3 regions of the Arthrobacter sp. TMN-49 genome follow, and region 3 is predicted to be linked to each of the others. Evidence: predicted binding sites of a transcription regulator. Region 3 holds the regulator's gene; each other region holds the start of a gene.
What was found. Region 3 encodes LexA, which represses DNA repair genes until DNA is damaged. Its sites were predicted from a motif close to TCGAACANNTGTTCGA; they were not measured.
Positions count from the first base shown of each region.

Region 1: the regulator LexA is predicted to act here: its motif matches at 2,262-2,277, upstream of ACX80E_RS07945 (HNH endonuclease signature motif containing protein).
Region 2: the regulator LexA is predicted to act here: its motif matches at 3,207-3,222, upstream of uvrA (excinuclease ABC subunit UvrA).

Region 1 covers NZ_JBTNDH010000013.1:63,051-68,968, reverse strand. Annotated here, with positions in the region: gene ACX80E_RS07945 (HNH endonuclease signature motif containing protein) at 1-2,219, opposite strand, end outside; gene ACX80E_RS07940 (primosomal protein N') at 2,368-4,467, opposite strand; gene metK (methionine adenosyltransferase) at 4,611-5,813, opposite strand; gene ACX80E_RS07930 (bifunctional phosphopantothenoylcysteine decarboxylase/phosphopantothenate synthase) at 5,894-5,918, opposite strand, start outside.
Region 2 covers NZ_JBTNDH010000008.1:31,770-37,687, forward strand. Annotated here, with positions in the region: gene ACX80E_RS05310 (HAD hydrolase-like protein) at 1-160, opposite strand, end outside; gene uvrA (excinuclease ABC subunit UvrA) at 233-3,121, opposite strand; gene ACX80E_RS05320 (GntR family transcriptional regulator) at 3,246-3,638, opposite strand; gene ACX80E_RS05325 (ABC transporter ATP-binding protein) at 3,635-5,572, opposite strand; gene ACX80E_RS05330 (ABC transporter ATP-binding protein) at 5,569-5,918, opposite strand, start outside.
Region 3 covers NZ_JBTNDH010000021.1:8,862-14,779, forward strand. Annotated here, with positions in the region: gene hflX (GTPase HflX) at 1-1,308, shown strand, start outside; gene ACX80E_RS11070 (ATP-dependent DNA helicase) at 1,301-3,328, shown strand; gene lexA (transcriptional repressor LexA) at 3,476-4,219, opposite strand; gene ACX80E_RS11080 (LysM peptidoglycan-binding domain-containing protein) at 4,495-4,935, shown strand; gene ACX80E_RS11085 (histidinol-phosphate transaminase) at 5,038-5,918, shown strand, end outside.

The sequences.
Region 1 (5,918 bases), on a different contig from region 3:
GCGGCGAAGTCAGGCCCGTCGTGGTTGAGTGCTTTTTCGAGGCGTTTCTTGAGCGATTTGGGGTAGGCCGGGCGTCGCGGTTCTCGGTGTTGGGGGCGGTGGTACCGCCCCGACGGTGAGATCCACCCGATCCGGCCGTCCTGTTGGGGCAGGGGTGTCCAGCCGCGCAGCCGGATCTGGTGGCGGTCTGGGTCCTGGTCGGTGCGGTAATTCCCGTGCATGTCTTTGTCATCCTTGAAGTGTTTGAGCAGGTGGTGGCGTTTGCACGCCGGACGCATATTCTCAGGCGTGGTTGCCCCGCCCCGCTCCCACGCAGTGAGGTGGTCCGTGTCGGTGTCCATGACAGGGTTGGTGCAGTTTGGGTAGTAGCAGCCCTGCGCCAAGGCGCGCAGAACGGCTTTTTCGCTCTCCCGCATCCTGTACCGCTCCGGGTTCAACCCCAAGGGTTCGCCGCTGACCGGGTCCGTCAACACTCGCAGGAAGGTCCCGGCCCCGGCCAGAAGCTTCCGGGCAATGCCTTCCGGTACGGGCCCGGCACTGGCGCTGCTGCCAACGAGCTCGGCGGGTTCATCGGTGATGTCCAGTGCCCCCAGAAACGGCACCGTGAGCAGAATGGTGGCTTCGGGCATGGGTGGATCAGTGATCACCTTGTGCGCCCGGATGGCATCGAGCTGCTCCCGATATTCGCGGTCTGGATCTTCCCGGAGACCGTCAACCACGCCACCAACATAGCCCGATCCATCCCCTAGCAGCTCCCCGAAAATTGCTTCATCCGCTGCAACGTCACCCTCCATGACACTGTCCCCTGAGAAGTTCTCCGGAGCGGATTTCTCCGGGGTGAAGGAGAGGCTGCCACCGTCACACACCACCCCGAGCAGCGATTCCGCCCCGGGGGCAGGCTCGGGAACTATGCCCGATGCCAGGCCGGCGGAGGGGATTGCTTCAAGGGCGGGAATCCTGCCCGCGCCGTTGCTGCTTCCCCGCATGGCCGGGGTGGGATCCGGGTTGGTATAGCGGCCCACCGGCTGCTTGGGGTCCCGGTGGGCCCAGACTGGCTCTTGGTCAAACAAGGTGACTCCAAATGCAGACTTGCCGCCAAACGGGACATCACCGACACCGCCAGCACTAGTCCGGCCTGTGCCGGAGTCATGATTGCTGCGGGCAACCCCGCCCGTGCCCGTGGCGGAGCGGTGGTCAGTGGCGGTAGTGCCGGTAGGGGCGGTTGAGGTGCTGAAGCTGGTGTCGCCGGCCTTGTTGGTGGAGGATTTGTTGCCAAGTGGGTGTTGGTTCAGCAGCAGCGCAGCGGCGACGTCGATGCGCAGCTGGGTCAGTGTCCGGTACTCCCCGGAGCCCATTCCTGCTGCGGCGTCCTGTCCTGTGGCGTGTTCTTCGCTGCGAGCCTGGCCTTTGATGGCGCGGGCTGTGCGGGTGCAGTCGACCCAGATCCCTTCCGCTGCCACAGCGGGCAGGTGCAGGGTCAGCCACGACATGCCGTCCCTGCCTGGTTCCAGAGTCATGGCCCGTTGGGCATACGCCTGCTTGGTACGGGTTGTCAGCGTCTCGGGGTGGGTGGATTCCCGAGCGCGCCGGGCCTTGGCGGCAAACCCTGACACCGTGGTGCCCGGTGCCAGAGCCAACAGCCGTGCCTCGAATGCTGCCAAGTCCGTGGGAAGGATGCCCGGTGTCTCCGCCAAGGTTTGACCCTCGTCGATGATGATGCCCGCATGCCGGAACGAGAGCTCCCCCGTCGCCAGTGCCGCCATGGTGCCGGGGTGGTTGACGAGCTCGGTGGAATGGTGGGCCAAGGCCGCGGCGGTGCGTTCGGGAATGCACAGTGTCAGGGCTATGTCCGCGCAGGCACTGGTGATGGCAACCCCGGACTGCCACCGGTCCAACACCACCGTGGTCGCCTCCACATGGGCTGCGCCCAGCAACCTGGCCACCAGGGCCGCCTTGCACGCAGCAGTGGCATCCTCCAGGCGTTTCAAGACCGCCAAGGCCTGGATGGCGGAGTCATACACGCCCCGGGCGACACTGAGCCTGGACGGCGGTTCCGGATCTGGTGCAGGTGCCGGAATAAAAGCCGGAAGTCCCGCCAGTGCGGCATTGTCAGGGCCAAAGGATTCAATGGGAGGAAGGGTAATTCCAGCCAGCAGCCGGGCCACATCCTGTGTGGCTTCACCGCCCCGGTCTCCGGGGACAATCACCGGAATGCTCATACCTTCAGAATACTCTTACCGTTACTTTAACGCAATAGGTTCACGTATATATATACGATTAAGCATGGTCCTCGCCAAGGGCCCGGCCGCACCGCGGCAGCCGCTCCGCCCGGGGCGCAAGCTCCACCACCAGAACACCAGGGCAGCGCTACAGAACGTCCAGGCCGTCGCAGCGCACCTGGACGGCCTGGCCAACCCTGCGCGCGGCGTTGGCCGCCTTCAAGGCCCGCATATCGGCCGTGACGGCAGCAGCCAGGGAGTACGGAAACAACAGGATTGTCCTGTAGTCGGGGGCTTCTTCGCCGGGGGCCCCTGCCCTGCCTGTTGCGACAGGCGCCGGGCCAATGCTGCGGACGGTCTCCGGCAGTTTCAGGGCTGCCTGGAACGCCTGGACATCTTTTTCGCTTCCCGTCAGTGAGGCAAGGCGCATGGCCGGGGGCAGCCCCAGTTCATGCCGTAGCGCGAATTCACGTTCGGCATGGCCGGCCGGGTCCCAGCGCACCAAGGCGGCCACCTCAACCGAGTCCTCGGCGGTGACCACAACAATCCCGCCGTCCCTGGCCGGACGGACCAGCGCCGCGGCGTTCATCCAGCGTCGCAGTGTCTCCTCCCCCGCCCGGAGGGATTCCCGGCGCAGCATGGAATCACCATCCAGCAGCAGGGCCGCCGAGTAGCCGTGTGGTGCCACAGGTTCCGCCCCGATGGTGGCCACCACAATGGCTGGTTTGTCGGGGACGGTGGCCTTGATGTTCTCCCCCGAGGAGGAAATGACGGGCACCGAGGGGAACGCCCGGCCCAACTCCTCCGCTGTGCGCAGGGCACCGACGGTAATGGCGCGCAACTCGTGGTTTCCGCACGTGCTGCAACTAAACGCCGTCTCAGCCTGGCCGCACCACTTGCACGTGACCATCACCGAGGCGGAACCCGCGGCCCGCGATTGCATCAACGGTCCGGTGCAGTGTCGGCAGCGGGCCACCTCGCGGCAGCGCTGACAAGCCAGGGCCGGGGCATAGCCCGTGCGCGCAACCTGCACCAGCACCGGACCAAACATCAGGGCAGCCTTGGCCGTTTCCCAGGCCCTGTGCGGCAGGCGGGCCATGGCCGCTGCGGGGTCCCGTTCCTGCTCGTAGGAGTCGGAGGTGCTGATGACCCTGGCCGTGGACGTGCGCACAGTGGGCCGCCCCGCCATGAGCTCCTGGGCCCACCCGGTGGCCACCAGGCGTTGGGACTCGCTGCTGCGGCTGTGCCCGGCCATCAGCACGGCTGTACCCTCAACTTCCGAACGCAGCAACAGCACGTCACGGCTGTGCTGGTAGGGGGCCCGGCGCTCAACGTGCAGCTCGTCGCCGTCGTCCCAGCAGCACACCAGGCCCAGCTCGGCGACGGGGGCGTAGGCGGCCGAGCGGGTGCCAATGACAATCTTCACATCCCCGGAAAGCACGCGCAGGAAGTTGGCGTAGCGCAGGCTTGGACCGTCGTCGGCCGTCAGCTTCACAAAACTGTCCGCCGGCAAAACGGCGGCGAAGGCACGCTCCAACAAGTCCAGGTCACGCAGATCCGGGACCACCACAATGGCTCCGCGGCCCGAGAGCTGGCAGTACGCCACGGCCTGGGCCAGCTGATGCTGCCAGGAGTGGTCACCAAAACCTGTCAGCGCACCCAACACCGCCTTGGGCGTTGCACCCATGGCCAATTGCGTCAGGAAATCCTCGGCATGGGAGTAGTCGGCGAACAAGAACTGTCCCGGGTGGGCCGCCGGCACCGGCTCCAGCGCGCCACTGGCCGACTCACTGTCCCTGGCCAGGTAGATCTTTTCAAGACTGGCAACACGCGGCGGGATGGCAACACGCAACACATCCGCCAGCGTGCCGCAATAGCGTGCAGCCACCTTGTGGGCCAGCTCCAGCACGGCGGGCGTCAGTACCTGAACAGCCGAATACACCCGGCTCAGGGGCACCAGCCGTTCGCTCTCCGACTCGGCCACCCGGGCCACCAGGAAGCCGTTGAGGTCTTGGCCGGAGAACTTCACCCGAACCCGCACCCCCGCCTGGGCGCTGGCGTCCAGCTCCAGGGGCACTGAGTAGTCAAAGATCCGATCCAGGTGCGGCAGGGGTGAGTCAATGATCACCTGGGCCACCGGCAACTGGGGCGCCAGCACCACGCCGCTGTGCGGGTCGGGCACCCGTTCCTTGGGCACGAATCCGCTGAGCAGGCTTAGTTGCACGCCGTGGCTTGGGTCTCCATCCATGGCGTCCTCCTTCAGTGGCTTCAGTGGCGCTGGGTCCTGGCTGTGTTGCCCGGCCACGCATTAAAGTGGCCTAAAACAAGCTAAGCACAGCCCACCGACAAACTCGTCCGGGGGCTGTGCTTAGCTGTGGATAACTCCACAGCTTAGGCGTTGAAGAACGCCTTCAAGTCATCCACGCGGTCAAGATTCTCCCACGTGAAGTCTGGCTCGTCGCGGCCAAAGTGGCCGTGAGCGGCCGTCTTGGCGTAGATGGGACGTTTGAGGTCGAGGCTGTCGATGATGGCCATGGGGCGCAGGTCAAAGATCGCCGCAATGGCGTCCTCGATGCGGCGCGGGTCAACAGTTTCGGTGCCAAACGTCTCAACGTACACACCCACCGGACGGGCCACACCAATAGCGTAGCCAACCTGGATCTCGGCGCGAGAGGCGAGGCCGGCGGCAACAACGTTTTTAGCCACCCAGCGCATGGCGTAAGCGGCCGAACGGTCCACCTTGGACGGATCCTTGCCGGAGAACGCGCCGCCACCGTGACGGGCCATGCCGCCGTACGTGTCAACAATGATCTTGCGCCCGGTCAGGCCGGCATCACCCACAGGGCCACCCACCACGAACGGGCCGGCCGGGTTCAGGTAGGTCTTGATGGCTGAGATGTCTAGGCCCGACGCGTCCATGACAGGTGCAATTACAAATTCCTGCAGGTCAGCCCGCAACTGCTCCAAGGCAGTGCCCTCGGCATGCTGGCTGGAGATGACAACAGTGTCCACGGAGACGGGCGTTTCGCCGTCGTACCCGATGGTCACCTGGGTCTTGCCGTCGGGCCGCAGGTAGGACAGGAGCCCTGACTTGCGCACGTCGGTGAGGCGTTCCGAGAGCCTGTGGGCCAGGAAGATGGGGGTGGGCATGTATGAGGCGGTCTCGTTGCTGGCGTAGCCAAACATCAAGCCCTGATCGCCGGCACCCTGGGTGTCGTACTTGTCCAAGGCCGTGCCTTCACGGACCTCCAAGGCGTTAAACACGCCGTCGGAAATGTCCTGAGACTGCTGGCCGATCGAGACGGACACTCCGCAGCGGGCGCCGTCAAAGCCGTTGGCCGAGGAATCGTAGCCAATGTCCAAGATGGTGTTGCGCACAATCGCCGGGATTTCCACGTACGCGTCGGTGGTCACCTCGCCGGCAACATGGACCAGGCCGGTGGTGGCCATGGTTTCCACAGCTACCCGCGAATCGGGGTCTTCGGCCAGCAGCGCATCCAAAATGGCGTCGCTGATCTGGTCACAAATTTTGTCGGGATGGCCGGCCGTCACGGATTCGGAGGTAAATAGGCGCAGGGGGTTAGCTGAAGTCACTGTTCTACTTTACTAAGGAAAGTGCCGCGCTCCATTGGCGGCAGACATGGATTGTCATACAAATTGCGTTGCGGCACGGATTAGCTTGCTCCCAGGCGCTGCGCA
Region 2 (5,918 bases), on a different contig from region 3:
CGAGCGCCTCAAGGCCGGGGCTGGGCAGCTCCATGAGCCCCAAAGCATATTCGATGCCCTGGGTGATCCCGCCGGCGGGGTCAACAAGCGTCCCATCCAGGTCGAAAAGGACGGCTGTGGCGGGATTGTCACGGTTGACGGGCGCGGCGGCGATATTCACGTCCATAGTTTCTCACGACATGCCCCGGTAGTAACTCATCCATGCCCGCCGGGGCATATCTTCGCGGTGTCTCTAGGGGGTGAGGACCTCGCGCAGGAACGTGGCCGTGTAGCTTTGTTCGCTCTTTGCCACCTTCTCGGGCGTTCCCGTGGCAATCACCTGACCGCCACCGGTTCCGCCGTCGGGCCCCAGGTCAACAATCCAGTCGGCACTCTTAATCACATCGAGGTTGTGCTCGATGACGATGACTGTGTTGCCCTTGTCCACGAGCCCCTGCAACACCAGGAGCAGCTTGCGGATGTCCTCGAAGTGCAGGCCAGTGGTCGGTTCGTCCAGGACGTAAATGCTGCGCCCGTTGGAGCGTTTTTGCAGCTCGGCAGCCAGCTTCACCCGCTGCGCCTCACCACCGGACAGCGTGGTGGAGGCCTGCCCCAGGCGGACGTAACCCAGTCCGACGTCGACCAGTGTGCTCAGGTGCCGGGCAATAGGGGTGAACGCGGCAAAGAACTCGGCGCCTTCCTCGATGGGCATGTTCAGCACATCAGCAATCGACTTGCCCTTGTAATGAACTTCCAGGGTCTCGCGGTTGTAGCGCGCCCCGTGGCAGACCTCGCACGGCACATAGACGTCCGGCAGGAAGTTCATTTCAATTTTCAGCGTGCCATCACCGGTGCAGGCCTCGCAGCGTCCGCCCTTGACGTTGAAGGAGAAACGTCCCGGCTGGTAGCCGCGCATTTTTGATTCGTTGGTCTCGGCAAAAAGCTTGCGAATGTTGTCAAAGACGCCCGTGTAGGTTGCCGGGTTGGAGCGCGGCGTGCGGCCAATGGGGCTCTGGTCCACATGCACCACCTTGTCCAGGTGCTCCAAACCGTCAATGCGCAGGTGGCGCCCGGCAACCTGCTTGGCGCCGTTGAGCTTGTTGGCCAGCACCTTGTACAGGATCTCGTTCACCAGCGTTGATTTGCCGGAGCCGCTGACACCTGTCACTGCCGTCAGCACGCCCAGCGGGAACTTGACGTCAATGTTCAGGAGGTTGTTTTCCTTGGCCCCCACCACCGTCAGTTCACGCTTTTTGTCGTACTTGCGTCGGGTGGCGGGCATGGGGATGGATCTGCGTCCGGAGAGGTAGTCGCCGGTCAGGGAACGGGTATTGGCCAGCAGCTCGGGCAAGGACCCCGAGTGCACCACCTCGCCGCCGTGTTCACCGGCGCCCGGGCCAATGTCAACAATCCAGTCGGCCTCCTTGATGGTGTCTTCATCGTGTTCAACCACGATGAGCGTGTTGCCCAGATCGCGCAAACGCGTGAGAGTTTCGATGAGGCGGCGGTTGTCGCGTTGGTGCAGGCCGATCGATGGCTCATCCAGGACGTACAGGACACCTACCAGTCCCGAACCGATCTGGGTGGCTAGGCGGATGCGCTGGGCTTCACCGCCGGAGAGCGTGGCCGAGGCCCGTTCCAGGTTCAGGTACTCCAGGCCGACGTCGAGCAGGAACCGCAGTCGGGCCTGGATCTCCTTCAGCACCTGGCTGGCAATCTGAGCTTCGCGCCCCGTCAGCACCAGGTTGGAGAGGAAATCGAAGCAGTCCCGCATGGACAGCGCCGCAACAGCAGAAATGGACTTGCCGTTGATCAGCACCGACAAGGAGGCAGGGTTCAGGCGTGCTCCGCCACAGGCCGGGCACGGAATCTGGCGCATGTACTCTTCGTAACGGTCACGGGCAGAGTCCGACTCCGTCTCGATGTGCTTGCGTTGAATGTACTGTACGGCGCCCTCAAAGCCTGTGCTGTATTTGCGTTCCCGGCCAAAGCGGTTCTTGTACTGCACCACCACCTTGTGGTCCTTGCCGTACAGGATGGAGGTGCGCACGGGGGTGTCCAGCTTGTTCCAGGGGGTGTCGAGGTCGAAACCGAGTTCGGCCGACAAACCTTCCAGAAGACGGTTCCAGTACTCGGTGGTGGCGGTGCCCAGCGACCAGGGGGCGATGGCGCCCTCACGCAGTGAGAGGAACGGGTTGGGGATGACCAGTTCCTCATCCACTTCGAGCTTGGTGCCAATGCCGCTGCAAGCGCTGCACGCGCCAAAAGGGTTGTTGAAGGAGAAGGAGCGCGGCTCAATCTCATCAATGGCCAGTGGGTGCTCGTTGGGGCAGGCCAGGTTTTCGGAGAAGGAGCGCACGCGTCCGGCGTCCTGATCCGGCAGGTCCACCAACTCAGCCAGCACGCGGCCATCAGCCAGGCCCAAGGCCGTCTCCACCGAATCGGTGAGGCGCTGCTGGATGCCATCCTTGACGACCAACCTGTCCACCACCACTTCAATGGTGTGCTTGAACGTCTTCTTCAGCTTGGGTGGATCGCTGAGTTGAATCTGCTCACCGTCCACCTTGGCGCGGGAATAGCCCTTGGCTGTCAGTTCCTTGAACAGTTCAACAAACTCGCCCTTGCGGTCGCGCACCACGGGGGCCAGGATCTGGAAGCGGGTGCCCTCAGGCATCTCTAGTAGCTGGTCCACGATTTGCTGCGGGGTCTGCTTGGCAATGGGCTCGCCGCAGGTGGGGCAATGGGGCGTTCCCACGCGGGCCCACAGCAGGCGCATGTAGTCATAAATTTCGGTGATGGTGCCCACGGTGGAGCGGGGATTCTTGCTGGTGGACTTCTGGTCAATCGAGACCGCCGGGGACAGTCCCTCGATGAAGTCCACATCGGGTTTGTCCACCTGGCCCAGGAACTGCCGGGCATACGCTGACAGCGATTCAACATAGCGGCGCTGGCCTTCGGCAAAGATGGTGTCAAAAGCCAGGGAGGACTTCCCCGATCCGGACAGTCCCGTAAAGACAATCATGGCGTCACGGGGCAGATCAAGGTCAACGTTGCGCAGATTGTGCTCGCGGGCCCCCTTGACTATCAGACGCGACAAGTCTGGGCGCTGCGGAACAATTGAAGAGTCGTGCGACTGGGCCATGGTTTCCTTCACATTACTTTCCACTGTGTGGGCGCGGACCGGCCAGGGTCCGGCCGCGCTCGTGCGTGTTCACTGACAAGTATAATCGAAAGTTCGTTCGAACGTACGCTTTGGGAGTAGCAACTTAGCCGCTGCCTGCGCGTTCCAGGGCGGCACTGACAATGCGCAGCGCCTGACTCTGCGGGACACCCAATTCACGCACGACGGCGGCGAAAACGTCCGCTGCTGCGGCAATCTGTGCGGAAATCGCGTCTCCGCCGGAGGCCACGGCCGTGCCGCTGCGTCCGGCGGTCACCACAATGCCCGCTTGTTCCAATTCCCTGTACGCCCTCGCCACAGTGTTGGCTGCGACGCTCAAATCTGCGGCAAGCGACCGTACCGAGGGGAGTTTGCTGCCCACGGCTAGCTCGCCGGAGGCTGCCAAATCCAAGATTCGCAAGCGGATCTGCTCATACGGTGGCACCGTGGACGCCGAGTCCAGATGCCAGCGGCGCATTAAAATATCCATGGTGTTCATAGCTGACTCACCTCTTCCACCAGCGGATCTCCGAACTGGCTCATATATAGATCGAAGTAAAAACCCTTGCTGTCAAGAAGCACATGATGGTTGCCCTGTTCAATGATCTCACCGTTATTCATCACCAGTATCAAATCCGCGTCACGAATCGTGGAGAGCCTGTGAGCAATGACAAAACTTGTCCTGTTGTGGCGGAGCTTGTTCATGGCCGTACGGATCATGACTTCTGTGCGGGTATCCACGGAACTGGTGGCCTCGTCGAGGATCAAAATACCGGGGTTGGCAATCCAGGCGCGGGCTATTGTCATGAGCTGGCGTTGCCCCTGACTCAGCCCGCCGCCGTCGTCGGTGAGGACTGTTTCGTAGCCGTCGGGAAGCGACATCACAAAGTGATCCACATGGGTGGCCACGGCGGCTTCGATGATCTCCGCCTCGGTGGCGTCCAGTTTGCCGTACCTCAAGTTCTCCTTGATGGTCCCGCCAAACAGCCAGGCGTCCTGGAGCACCATGCCAAATTGGCTGCGCAGATCATCCCGGGTGAGGTGGGCGGTGTTCACCCCGTCAATGGTGATGGTGCCCGAATCGATCTCATAGAAGCGCATGAGCAGATTGACCAGGGTGGTCTTGCCGGCTCCCGTGGGACCCACAATGGCAACAGTCTGGCCGGGCTCGGCCACCAGCGACAGGTCCTTGATGAGCGGCTCCCCCGGCTTGTAGCCAAAGTTGACGTGATCAAAGACCACCTGACCCTGTGGCGCGGCCAACACCGCTGGGGGGCTGTGATCGGGAGTTTGTTCCTGGGCGTCCAGCAGGGCAAAGACACGTTCGGCCGAGGCCACGCCGGACTGCAGCAGGTTGATCATGCTGGCCAGCTGGGCCATGGGCTGGCTGAATTGACGGGAGTACTGAACAAACGCCTGGACGCTGCCGATGGTGAGGGCGCCCTGAGCCACCTGAATGCCGCCGAGCACCGCCACGACCACATAGTTCAGGTTGGAGATGAAGTTCGTGCTGGGCATGATGATGCCGGAAATGAACTGGGCCTTGGCACTTGACTCATAGAGGCGGTCGTTGGAGACCCGGAACTTCTCAATGGCCGCGTCCTGCTGACCAAAGGCCTTGACAACCTCATGACCGGTGAACATTTCCTCCACATGGCCGTTCAGCTCACCGGTGCTCTTCCACTGGGCGGCAAACTGCAGCTGTGAACGTTTGGCGATCATGACGGTGATGACGGCAACCATGGGCACCGTGAGCAGGGAGATGCCGGCCAGCAGCGGGGAGATCGAAAACATCATGCCCAGCACGCCGCCCACCGTGAGGACGGCGATCAGGATTTGGGTGAGTGTTTGATTGAGCGTCTGGGAGAAATTGTCAATGTCATTGGTGACGCGGGAGAGCACGTCGCCGCGTGATTCCTGCTGAAAATGTGACATCGGCAGCTTGTCCAGCTTGGCCTCAATGTCAGTCCTGAGCCGGTACATGGAGCGTTGCACAATGCCGGTGGTGATGTAGCCCTGGGACCAGTTGAAGAAGAACGCCACCACATAGAGGCTCAAAACAATCGTCAGGACCGCGCCCAGTGCCGGCAGGTCCAGGCCCTGACCGGGCACCACGTTCATGGCATTGAGCATATCGGCGAGTTGGCCCTGGCCGCTGCCACGTAAGGCTGCCACCGCTTCTTCCTTGGTGGTGCCGGCCGGGAACTTGCCCAACATCTGGCCCACGACGCCGTCGAAGATGATGTCTGTTGCATGACCCAACACCTTCGGCGCCAGCACCGACAAGCCCACGGAAATGGCTGCCAGGGCGACAACGGCAACCATTCGCATTTTGTCCGCCGCCATCAGGCCAAGGATGCGCTTGAGGCTGGGTCCGAAGGAGATGGCTTTCTGTGGCGGGCCGCCGGTACGGCCCCCTCGCATCATGGTCATGATGCACTCCCCATGTCTTTTGAAAGCTGGTCATCGGTGCTCAGCTGGGATGTGACAATCTCCTGGTATGTGGGGCAGCTCTCAAGCAACTGCTCATGCGTCCCCTGGCCCACCAGGGCACCTTCATCGAGGACAAGAATGTTGTCGGCGTCCTTGATGGTGCCAACGCGTTGGGCCACCACCAAGACTGCTGCGTCCCGGGTGACGGGTTTCAAGGCGGCCCGCAGCTTCGCGTCCGTGGCGTAGTCCAGGGCGGAGAAGCTGTCGTCGAAAAGGTAAAGGGTTGGTCGGGCGGCAATGGCGCGGGCAATGCAGAGCCTTTGGCGCTGGCCGCCGGAAACATTGG
Region 3 (5,918 bases):
CTCGAAGACGTCACAGAGGTCGAGTACCGCCAGCTGCGGCTGGAACGGGTGGTCCTGGCAGGGTTGTGGTCCCAAGGCACCATGGCCGACGCCGAGAACTCGTTGCGCGAGCTGGCCGCACTGGCCGAAACAGCCGGCTCCGAGGTGCTGGACGGTCTGGTGCAGCGCCGTGCCAAGCCCGACCCGGCCACCTACCTTGGCACCGGCAAGGCCCAGGAGCTCAAGGAAATTGTGCACGCCACCGGGGCGGACACCGTGATTATTGACGGCGATCTGGCCCCGTCACAACGCCGCACCTTGGAAGAGGTTGTCAAGGTCAAGGTCATTGACAGAACAGCCTTGATCCTGGACATTTTCGCCCAACACGCCAAATCCCGGGAAGGCCGGGCCCAGGTGGAGCTGGCTCAGATGGAATACCTCCTGCCACGCCTGCGTGGCTGGGGCGAATCCATGTCCCGCCAGGCGGGTGGACGGGTGGGCGCTGCCGGTGGCGGTATTGGTTCCCGTGGCCCGGGTGAAACCAAAATGGAACTCGATCGGCGAAAAATCCGCACCAAGATGGCAAAGTTGCGTCGCGAGATTGCCGCCATGAAACCAGCGCGCGACACTAAGCGCGCCAACCGCAAACGCAACAATGTGCCCTCAGTTGCCATTGCCGGCTACACCAATGCCGGAAAGTCCTCGCTGCTGAACCGCCTCACCGATGCTGGCGTGCTGGTTGAGAATGCCTTGTTCGCCACCTTGGACCCCACGGTGCGCAAAACCGAGACAGCCGACGGCCTGGGCTACACCCTGGTGGACACTGTGGGCTTTGTGCGCTCACTACCCACCCAATTGATCGAAGCGTTCCGTTCCACCCTGGAGGAGGTGGCCGACGCCGACCTGATCTTGCACATTGTTGACGCCTCACACCCCGATCCCGAGGGTCAGATTGCAGCCGTGCGAGCCGTCTTCGCCGAAGTGGAGGCGTTGGCGATCCCTGAGCTGATCATCTTGAACAAGGTGGATATTGCCGACCCGTTCGTGGTGGAACGGCTGCGCCAGCACGAGGCCAACACGGTGGTGGTTTCGGCACGCACGGGCCAGGGCATCGATGAGCTGCTCCAGGCCATCAGCGTGGCAATTCCCCACCCCAGTGTTACCTTGACGCTGCTCATCCCCTACGACCGCGGCGATGTTTTGAACAAGCTGCACCGCTCCGACGCCGAGATCATCACGCTGGAACACGGCGAACAAGGAACTGTGGCCCATGTGCGGGTCCGCGAAGATCTGGCAGCCGAGGTTGAACCGTTTGTCCAACATGGCTGATAGTGAATTGTCGCAACAAGCACTGGAACTTCTGGACAGGGCTGTCGAGTCCATGGGCGGCCAGCGCCGTGACGGTCAGCACGAAATGGTGCGCCGCGTGGTGGACGCCATTGAAAGTGGGGATCACCTGTTGGTTCAGGCCGGGACGGGCACCGGAAAGTCGCTTGCCTATTTGATCCCGCTGATCGTCAATGCGCTCACCAGTGACAAGCCCTCAGTGGTGGCCACGGCCACCCTGGCGTTGCAGGCCCAGATTGTGGGCCGCGATGTGCCGCGGCTTTTGGCTGCCCTGGCACCTGTTTTGCCGCGCCCCATTGACGTGGCTCTTGTCAAGGGCCGCAGTAACTATGTGTGCAAGCAGAAGCTGGGCGGTGGTTTCCCGTCCGAGGACACCGGTGAAGGGGCCCTGTTCACGCTGGGGGAGGATTCCTCCGTGACTCACCTGCCCGGGGCCACCACCGGACCCACCTCCTTGCTCGGGCGGGAAGTGGTGCGTCTGCGCGAATGGGCGCAGGACTCGCAGACAGGCGACAGGGATGAGTTAGTCCCCGGCGTTACCGACAAGGCGTGGCGGCAAGTCTCCGTCACCTCGATGGAATGCCTGGGGGCGCAGAAGTGCCCGCTGGCCACTGAATGCTTCTCGGAGCTGGCCCGCGCCCGTGGCGCCGAAGCGGACATCGTGGTGACAAACCACGCCATGCTGGCCATCAGCGCCTTCGAGGGCATTGCGGTTCTGCCGGACTATGACGTGGTGGTGGTGGATGAAGCCCACGAACTACAGGACAGGGTCACCGGTGCCGTCACCGGGCAACTGTCGGTGCAGATGGTGCAGGCGGCAGCCTCCAGTACCCGCAAGCACACAGCTGTTTCGGTTGAGGCCATTCACGCCAGTGCTACGGCACTGGATCTGGCTTTTGCCGGGACGGCGGAGGGTTTGCTGCCCAACGGCCTGAACGACGTTCAAAGCCAGGCCGTTGCACAAGTGCGCGACGCCGTGCGGGCGGCACTCTCAGATTCCAAACCGGAGGGCAACGCCGCAGTGGACGGCGGCAGGTCCATTGCCCGGGCCCGGCTGAACTTGATCTTTGATCTGTGCGAGCGGCTGCTCACTGCCGCTGATGCGCGTGAGGTGGTGTGGGCTTCACGGCCAGGCAGTTTCACCCCCGGCAAGGGTTATCAGAAGGCTGACGACGGCGAACCGGCGGTCATTAACATTGCCCCCTTGAGTGTGGCCATGAAACTTCGTGAGGGCTTGTTCGCGGACCGGACAGTGGTGCTGACTTCGGCAACGTTGGCCATTGGCGAATCCTTCCAGGCCACGGCCGGCGGGCTGGGCCTGCTGGGTCCCGAGGCACCCGCCTGGACGGGGGCCGACGTCGGCTCTCCCTTCGACTACCCCAAGCAAGGCATGCTGTACGTGGCTGCGCACCTGCAAAAACCAGGCTTTGGCATGTCGGCCGAGCAGCTTGATGAACTGGCTGCGCTGATCACTGCCGCCGGTGGCGGTACCCTGGCGTTGTTCTCTTCGCGCCGAGCGGCAGAGGACGCGGCTGAAAAATTGCGCAAGAAACTCTCGGTCAAGATTCTGTGCCAGGGCGATTCCTCCATGGCTGGGCTCATCAAGGAATTCGCCGACGAACCGGACACCTGCCTGTTCGGCACCATGTCACTGTGGCAAGGCGTTGACGTTCAAGGAACGTCCTGCCGGCTGGTGGTCATTGACAGGATTCCGTTCCCGCGACCCGATGACCCGCTGGTGACAGCGAGGGCCCGGGCCGTGGCACAAAGCGGCGGCGACGGCTTCATAGCCATCTCCGCAACCCATGCAGCCGTGCGGCTGGCCCAAGGCGTGGGGCGCCTGATTCGCTCAAGCGCCGACAGGGGAGTGGTGGCTGTTCTTGATTCCCGCCTGGCCAACGCCAGTTACGGCGGATTCTTGCGCGCGGCACTGCCGCCGTTCTGGGCCACCAAGGACCGCGCCGTGGCCTTGGCGGCCCTGAAGCGGCTCTCCGGGAAATAACGCTATGGCCCAGGAACGGGTATTTTTGTAGGCTACGTAAAGGAGACACCAAAGGCCGCCCGCGGCCGACGTGTCGGATAGTAGCCGGAAAATGCCCGTTCCTGGGCCTTAGGAACCATGAATCCGTATGCGTGTTATTTGGCGCGACTAGAGGCTTCGGAGCACCGACACCACTTTGCCCATGATGGTTGCGTGGTCCCCCAGAATGGGTTCATAGCGGGTGTTCTGGGGCAGTAACCAGGTGTGCCCGTCACGCTGACGGAACGTTTTAACAGTGGCCTCGTCGTCGAGCAGGGCAGCCACAATGTCGCCATTGTTGGCTGTTGGCTGTTGGCGCACCACCACCCAGTCACCGTCGCAGATGGCCGCGTCGATCATGGAATCACCTTGAACCTTGAGCATGAACAGCTCCCCGCTGCCCACAATTTGGCGTGGCAACGGCATGATGTCATCGACCGACTGGTCGGCCAGGATGGGACCGCCGGCCGCAATACGGCCCACCAACGGAACAAAGGCAGTGTCAGAGGAGCTGCTGAGTTCGGCGAAGTTGAGCCCGTTGGAGCTGCGTAGCTGTGATGGTGCGCTGACCCCTTCAATCTCCACCTCGCCGTTGTCCAAAACCAGTGGGATAAGAACTTCCATGGCGCGGGGGCGCTTGGGGTCGCGCCGCAAGTAGCCGTGGCGCTCAAGCTGGGTCAGTTGGTGCGTGACGCTGGACAGGCTGGCCAGCCCGACGGCGTCGCCGATTTCACGCATGGAGGGCGGGTAGCCCTTGTCGGCAATGGAGCGCTGGATGCACTCAAGGATCTTTTTCTGCCGAACAGTGAGCCCCTTCATGCCAGCGCGGCTGGGTGCTTGGGGGATGCGGTGCGGAGGTTCGTGAAGCGCCATGGTTCCGGGTCCTTTCGTGGCTGCCCTGAACAATGTCAGTGCCTGCTGGTGGACTGCATCTAGCGGCCAATCCTTGTGATTCAAGTTTAAGCCACAATACGGCCAATTTCAAACATTTGTTCTATCAACCCTTGGCAAGTGTCGTCAATAGATGCTAAAACTGTACTAGTAGCAAATTAGAACATACGTTCTATCGAGGATACGAAGTATGGAATTTCGATCCAGTCGGCATGTGTGGCCAGGGATCTAGATCCACTGTGAAAGGACGAGAAGTCATGAATGCAATGGTTATCTCTGCAGGACCTCTTAGTAGTACACCCAAGGCCCTGTTCGGCGCCGGCCCGGCCGGCTCCGCCCAGCATCATTGGCGAGCTGCCCCCGCGGCAAAGCTGGCGCTGACGCGCAGGGGCAGGCTTGTTCTCTTTGGTGTGCCGGCCATCGTTGCCTCCTCACTGCTGGTGTTCATCGCCTTGGCAATTGTCTTTGGCTCCCTGGCAAGCCCTGCCAACGCCAGCGCTGAGCATCCGGCCATCGATATGGACAGTTACGCGCATTCGGTGACTGTCCTCCAGGGCGACAGTTTATGGAGCATCGCCGGCGCCTCCAATCCGAATCGGGACGTCCGCGAAGTGGTACGGGAGATCGTTGCCCTGAACGAACTCAGCACAGGCGTACTGCAAGCAGGGCAGCGGATCTTCGTGCCCATCCCGCAGTAGAACACCGGCAGCCGGCAAACCCACGAACGGGTGGCCGGGGCAAAGTGTCCGCATACTGTCACGGTTTCGGTGTTTGCCGCCCCCGGCAATTAAGCTGGAACCATGGATCAGTTTGAACGCCTAGGCCAATTGCCACTCCGCGACGATCTGCGCGGACTGCACCCCTACGGTGCACCCCAACTTGACGTCCCGGTGCTGCTGAATGTCAATGAGAATACCTTCGGTGTCCCCGCCGACGCCAAGGAAGCCATCCTGAAAGCCGTCGCTGCGGAACTGGAAGGCCTCAACAGGTACCCCGACAGGGAATTCAGCACTCTCCGCCAGGAGCTGGCAACCTACCTCGGCCACGGCCTCAGCGATGACAACGTGTGGGCCGCAAACGGCTCCAATGAAGTACTGCAACAAATCCTTCAGGCATTTGGTGGGCCAGGACGCACCGCCATGGGGTTCCCGCCCACATACTCGATGTACCCCCTGCTGGCCAGCGGCACAGGAACCGGCTACATCGCGGGATGGCGCGATGCGGACTTCGGTTTGAGCGCAGCATCGGCGGCCGAACAGGTGCGCCAGCACGCCCCTAACATCGTCTTCCTGTGCTCACCGAACAACCCCACCGGAACTGCCCTGGGCTTGGACGTGGTGAAGGCTGTCTACGAAGCCGGTGAAGCATCGGCATGCATCGTCATTGTTGATGAGGCGTATGCGGAATTCGCTCACACCGGAACGCCCAGCGCACTGAGCCTGCTCGAGGGCCGCCCGCGCCTGATCGTTTCACGCACCATGAGTAAGGCGTTTGCCTTGGCTGGGGCCCGGCTGGGCTACTTGGCGGCCGCTCCGGAGGTCACCGACGCCCTCCGTTTGGTCCGCCTGCCGTACCACCTCTCAGCCATCACCCAGGCCACAGCTGTAGCCGCCCTGCGCACATCAGTTTCCCTCTTGGTCAATGTTGAAGCGATCAAGGTCCAGCGCGACAGAATCGTGCG